DNA from 2 places in the Geodermatophilus sp. SYSU D00758 genome. Region 1 is predicted to be linked to the other one. Evidence: riboswitches for the same ligand, from Rfam matches in the RefSeq annotation. Region 1 holds a riboswitch; the other holds the start of a gene.
What was found. A riboswitch is a leader RNA that binds a small molecule or an ion and turns the genes downstream of it on or off. The one in region 1 is predicted to bind S-adenosylmethionine.
Positions count from the first base shown of each region.

Region 1 (3,196 bases):
CGACCGCAGGGACGGCTCGACGCGGTGGGTGGGCCCGACGACCGGCTGCAGCGGGTCGAGGGTCTTGAGCCCCTCACCGGTGTTGAGGACGACGGTCTCCCGGCTCGGGTCCAGCCGGCCGTCCTCGACCAGCTGCCGCAGCACCGCCACGGTCACCCCGCCGGCGGTCTCGGCGAAGACGCCGGTGGTGCGCGCGAGGTCGCGGATGCCCTGGACGATCTCGGCGTCGCCCACCCGGCCGACCGAGCCGCCGGTGCGGCGGATGGCGTCGAGCGCGTACGGCCCGTCGGCGGGGTTGCCGATGTTGAGCGACTTCGCGATGCCGGTCGGCTTCACCGGCTTGACGACGTCCCACCCGTTGTCGAAGGCCGTCGCGATCGGGTCGCAGCCGGCCGACTGGGCGCCGAACACCCGCCACTCGGTGCCCTCGACGATGCCGGCCGCGGCCAGCTCGCGGAACGCCTTGTCCACCTTGGTCAGCAGTGAACCCGAGGCCATGGGGATGACGACCTGGGCCGGGATCCGCCAGCCGAGCTGCTCGGCGATCTCGTAGCCCATCGTCTTGGAGCCCTCGGCGTAGTAGGGCCGGACGTTCTGGTTGACGAACGCGGTGTCCTCGAACTCGTCGGTCTCGGCGAGCTCGCTGGTCAGCCGGTTGACGTCGTCGTAGGAGCCCTCGACGGCGACCAGCGTCTGCCCGTAGACGGCCGACTGGACGACCTTGCCCGGCTCCAGGTCGGCGGGGATGAAGACGTAGGAGGGCAGCCCGACCCGGGCGGCGTGCGCGGCCACGGAGTTGGCGAGGTTCCCCGTCGAGGCCGCGGCGATCTTGGTGTACCCCAGGCGGCGGGCAGCGGTGGCGGCCAGGGAGACCACGCGGTCCTTGAACGAGTGGGTGGGGTTGGCCGAGTCGTCCTTGACCCACAGCCCGCCGGTGAGGCCGAGCTCGGCGGCCAGCCGGTCCGCGCGCACCAGCGGCGTCATGCCCGGGTCGAGGGAGACGCGGTCGGCGGGGTCCTGCCCGACCGGCAGGAGGGCCGCGTAGCGCCAGATGTTCTGCGGGCCGGCCTCGATCTGCTCCCGCGTGACGGCCTTGAGCAGGTCGGGGTCGTAGTCGACCTCGAGCGGGCCGAAGCACTCGGCGCAGGCGTGCTCGGCGATCAGGCCGAAGGTCGCGCCGCAGTTGCGGCAGACCAGCCCGCGGGCCGGGCACGGGGGGACGGGGCCACCCGCGCTGGAGTCCGCCTGGAGAGCTGCGTCCGTCCTGGTGGAGCTGGGAGCGGTCAGGGTCATGCGACGACTACCTCCTCATCTTCCCCGCGCCGGGCCGTCGAGCCGGGCGGGACGGAATTGGCACCTTCCGCAGTGCGGCGGTTGCCGGGGCTTCGTCGGGCCGTGTCCCTCTGCCCCTCTGGATGAGTGGAACGGTGGGAGTCTACCCGGGCGGCCGGCGCCCCCGCGGATCCGGCCAGGATGGGCGGGTGAGCGCGCGCATCGTCTACACCGACCTCGACGGCACGATGGTCGGCCCGCGGGGGTCGTTCTGGCACACCGCCGGCCGGGACCTGACCGCCGACCCCGCGGCGGCGCTGCTCGACCTGCACCGGGCCGGCGTGGCCCTGGTGCTGGTCAGCGGGCGGACGTTCGAGCAGGTGGTCGAGGCCGGGCGCATCTTCGCGGCGGACGGCGCCATCGCCGAGCTGGGCTCGGTGGTCAGCTGGGACGCCGGGCGCGGGGTGCACCGGATGACCGGGGAGCTGCCCGCCGCGCACGCCGGCCGTACGCCGATGGAGGTGATGGCCGAGCTCGGCGTCGTCGAGGACCTGGTGGCCGCGCACCCCGGCCGGCTGGAGTGGCACGCGCCGTGGCACGCCACGCACACGACCGACGCGCTGCTGCGCGGCCGGGTGGACCCGCTGGCCGTGGACGCCGACCTGGCCGCCCGCGGGCTGGGCTGGCTGACCCTCAAGGACAACGGGGCGATCCCGGCGACGACCCGCATGACGCTGGCGCCGGACCCGGCCCCGCCGCGGGTCTACCACCTCATGCCGCGCGGCATCTCCAAGGGCTCCGCGATCGCGTGGGACCTCGCGCGGCGGGGGCTGGGCCCGGAGGACGCGGTGGCGATCGGCGACAGCGTCAGCGACCTGGAGATGGCACCCGCGGTCGGCCGGCTGTTCATCACCGCGAACGGGGCGGTCGTCGACGGGATGGCCGACCGGATCGCCGCCGTCCCCAACGCGACCGTGACCGGTGCGCCGATGGGCGAGGGCTGGGCCCAGGCCGTCCGCGCCAGCCTGTGAGCGGAGTGCCACGGGCGCGTTTCCCGCGCCGTGGCACTCCGCTCCTGCTACGACGTGACGTCGCGGCGGGCGAAGTGGCGGAACCCCAGCGCGGTGAAGACCGCCGCGTACACCAGCGACTGGACGACCCCGCGGAAGAGGTCGCCGGAGTCGACGGGGGTCTGCAGGAGGTCGGTCCAGGCGAACTCCTCCGCGGTGGGGAACCAGTCACGGATCGACCCCAGCTGCTCCACCTGGTCGAGGATGGCGAACACGAACATCGTGAACACCGCGCCGCCGACCGCCGCCAGCGGTGCGTCGGTGATCGTGGAGAGCCAGAAGGCCAGGGTGCCGACGACGAGCAGGTGGACGGCGAGGTAGCCGACCATCCCGGTCAGCCGGAGCAGCGCCTCGCCCTGGTCGAGGGTGAGCCCGACCGGTGTCCGCAGGTCGCCGAAGCCGAAGGCGATGCCGCCGGCCACCAGCGCCACGGCGACGAGGGTGACCAGCGCCCCCACCGAGAGCACCAGCGCGGCGTACCACTTCTGCCGCAGCAGGCGGGCCCTCGGGACGGGCGTGGCCAGCGCGTACCGCAGCGAGCCCCACTGCGCCTCGACGGCCACCGTGTCGCCGAAGAACAGCGCGTACACCACGACGAGGAAGAACGACGTCGTGGCGAACAGCACGAACAGCGTGAAGTTCAGGCCGCTGGCCGTGGCGACGTCGACCAGGTTGATCCGGCTGTTCTCCGCCGCCTCCTCGCTGCCGCCCAGCTGCAGGGCGCCGATGAGGATCAGCGGCAGGGCCACCATCAGCGCCAGGACGCCGAGGGTGCGCCGGCGCTTGAACTGGCGGCGCAGCTCCACCGACAGCCGCAGCGTGCGCCCGGGCCGGTACCCGGCGACCGCACCGGT
Region 1 covers NZ_JBJGYK010000013.1:105,771-108,966, reverse strand. The annotation lists gene thrC (threonine synthase) at 1-1,293, opposite strand, end outside; SAM riboswitch class I at 1,306-1,422, opposite strand; gene ACI8AC_RS11765 (HAD family hydrolase) at 1,482-2,303, shown strand; gene ACI8AC_RS11760 (ABC transporter permease) at 2,351-3,196, opposite strand, start outside.

Region 2 (3,196 bases), on a different contig from region 1:
CCGCCCACTCCAGCGCCCGCATGCCCCCCATCGACCCGCCCAGCACCGCGGCCCACCGCTCGATGCCGAGCGCGTCGGCCAGGGCGGCCTCCACGGCCACCTGGTCGGCCACGGTGACCACCGGGAACCGGGAGCCCCACGGTGCGCCGTCCGGGGCCGTGGAGGAGGGACCCGTCGTCCCCTGGCAGCCGCCCAGCACGTTGGCGCAGACGACGAAGAGCCGGTCGGTGTCCAGCGCCGCCCCGGGGCCCACCAGGCCGGCCCACCAGCCCGGCGTCGGGTGGCCGGGACCGGCCGGCCCGGTGAGGTGGCTGTCCCCGGTCAGCGCGTGCTCGACGAGGACGGCGTTGCCGCCGCCGGGGGCGAGGGTGCCCCACGTCTCGTACGCCACCCGGACCGACGGGAGGGTCCCGCCGCGCTCCAGGCGGAGCGGTCCCTCCAGGTCCAGGAACCGCCGGTCGCCGGGCGGGTCGCCCTCGCGCCAGCCGCCCGGGCGCGGCGGGGCCCAGGCCGCGACCCGGGCCCCGCCCACCTCAGGCGCCCTTCGCCGCGCGGAAGCCGGCCTCCAGGTCGGCGATGATGTCGTCGATCCCCTCCAGCCCCACGGCCAGCCGCACCAGCCCCGGGGTCACGCCGGTGGTCAGCTGCTCCTCGGGGGTGAGCTGGGAGTGCGTGGTCGACGCCGGGTGGATCACCAGGCTGCGCACGTCGCCGATGTTGGCCACGTGGCTGTGCAGCTCCAGCGCCTCGACGAACCGCTTGCCGGCCTCGACGCCGCCGTGCAGCTCGAAGGTGAGCACGGCGCCGGCCCCCCGCGGGGCGTACTTCTGCTGCGCCGCGTGCCAGGGGGACGACGGCAGGCCCGGGTAGTTCACCCGGTCCACCGAGTCGTGGCCCTCGAGGAACTCCGCGACCCGCTGGGCGTTGGCCACGTGCCGCTCCATGCGCAGCGACAGCGTCTCGATGCCCTGGACGACGAGGAAGGCGTTGAACGGGGAGATGGCCGGGCCGAGGTCGCGCAGCAGCTGGACACGGGCCTTGAGCGCGAAGGCCGGCGCGCCCAGGTCGGCGTACACGACACCGTGGTAGGTGGGGTCGGGCTCGGTGAACTGGGGGAACTTCCCGCCGGTCCAGGAGAAGTTGCCCGAGTCGACGATGATCCCGGCGATCGCGGTGCCGTGCCCGCCCAGGTACTTGGTCGCCGAGTGCACCACGACGTCCGCGCCGAACTCGATCGGGCGGACCAGGTAGGGCGTGGCGATGGTGTTGTCGACGATGAGCGGGACGCCGTTGCGGTGGGCCACCTCCGACACCGCGCTGATGTCGAGCACGTCGCCCTTCGGGTTGCCGATCGACTCGGCGAAGAACGCCTTGGTGTTCTCCCGGACGAGCGACTGCCAGTTCTCCGGGTCGTCGGGGTCCTCGACGAAGGAGACGGTGATCCCCAGCTTGGGCAGCGAGTGGTGCAGCAGGTTGTAGGTGCCGCCGTAGAGCGAGGCGGAGGCGACGACGTGGCCGCCGGCCTCGGCGACGTTGAGGATCGCCAGGGTCTCCGCGGCCTGGCCGCTGGCGACCGCGAGCGCGGCGACGCCGCCCTCGAGCGACGCGACGCGCTGCTCGAGCGCGTCCTGCGTCGGGTTCATGATCCGCGTGTAGATGTTGCCCATCTCGGCCAGCGCGAACAGGTCGGCGGCGTGCTGGGCGTCGCGGAACTGGTAGGCGGTGGTGGCGTAGATCGGCAGCGCGCGGGCGCCGGTGGCCGGGTCGGGGCTGGTGCCGGCGTGGATCTGCCGGGTCTCGAAGCTCCAGCTCTTCGGGTCGGTCATGCGCCGGGTCTCCTCTCGGTCGGGAGACCCCGCGGCGCACGGAGGACTCCGTCCTTGCCGGGCGGCGGGCGCCGACCGGCCGGCTCTTCCCCTGGAGCACCTCGGACGGAGTCGAGGTTGCCGGGCAGCCAGCCAGGTGCTTGACGCTGCCTCTCGTGAGCCAGGCGCGATCATAGGAGGCCGGGGATCCGCCCGTCACACCGGTCACGGGCGCCCGCCCCGGTCAGCCGCCGGTCGTCGGCTCCGCCGGTGCCTCCGTCGTCCCCGGGCCGGTGGGCTCGGCCGGGGTCGTGGTCGACGGCTCCTCGTCGTCGGGGGAGCCGGGGGCCGGGGTGGTCGGGGTCCTGGTCGTCGGCCCGGTGGTGGGCCCGGTGGTGGGCCCGGTGGTGGGCTCGGTGCTGGGCTCGGTGGTGGACGGGTCCGTGGTGTCGGTCGGCTCGGCGGTCTCCTCGGGCGGGGTCGTCGCCGTCGCGGGGGCCTCGGAGGTCACCGGCGCCGGCTCCCCCGCGGGCGTGGCCGCCCCGGAGGGGGAGACCTCCGGCCGCACGTACAGGTAGAGGACGCCGAGGGAGACGAACAGCAGCGCCAGCACCACCGTGGAGGTGCGGGCACGGCCCAGGTGGTGCGGGATCATCCCGCGCAGGCCGGAGCGGCGCGGGGCGCCGTCGGGCGGCGAGGTCCGCACGCTGGGGGCGCCGCGGAGCTTGTCGTCGGGGGTCATCGGGCTCCCTCCGTGCGGGTACCGGCCGGCTGCGGCACGGGGCCGCCGTCCTGCTCGGACAGCGGCGCGGTCGGCGGGGTCGGCAGGTTGAGGCCCTCGCGGCGGAAGGCGTGGACGATGCGGGCGCGCAGGTCGCGGCCCACCTCGAACTGCTTGCCGGGCAGGGTGCGGGCCACCACCCGGACGTTGACCTGCTCGAGGTCGAGGGTCTCCACGCCCATGACGCTGGGCTGGTCGAGCAGCAGGGGGCGCATCCGCTCGTCGCGGAAGGCCTCGGCGCCCACCTGGCGGAGGATCTCGTTGACGCGGGTGACGTCCATCGCCGTCGGCACCGGGACGTCGACGACCGCGCGCGCCCAGTCGCGGGACAGGTTGACCACCTTGACGATCTGCCCGTTGGGCAGCGTCACCACCTCGCCGTCCGCCGAGCGCAGCCGGGTGATCCGCAGCGTGACGTCCTCGATCGTGCCCTCGGCCGGGTCACCGCCCCCCACCACCTGGATGGAGACGACGTCACCGAACCCGTACTGCCGCTCGGTGATGATGAAGAACCCGGCCAGCACGTCCCCGACGATCCGCTGGGCGCCGAAGCCGAGGCCCACGCCCAACACCGTGGCCGGCGCGACCAGGCCGGTCACCGGGATGCTCA
Region 2 covers NZ_JBJGYK010000012.1:141,618-144,813, reverse strand. The annotation lists gene metX (homoserine O-acetyltransferase MetX) at 1-532, opposite strand, end outside; gene ACI8AC_RS11255 (bifunctional o-acetylhomoserine/o-acetylserine sulfhydrylase) at 534-1,826, opposite strand; SAM riboswitch class IV at 1,872-1,987, opposite strand; gene ACI8AC_RS11250 (hypothetical protein) at 2,050-2,547, opposite strand; gene ACI8AC_RS11245 (mechanosensitive ion channel family protein) at 2,544-3,196, opposite strand, start outside.
Region 2: linked by a shared signal. The riboswitch ahead of ACI8AC_RS11255 (bifunctional o-acetylhomoserine/o-acetylserine sulfhydrylase) and the one ahead of thrC (threonine synthase) in region 1 are both predicted to bind S-adenosylmethionine.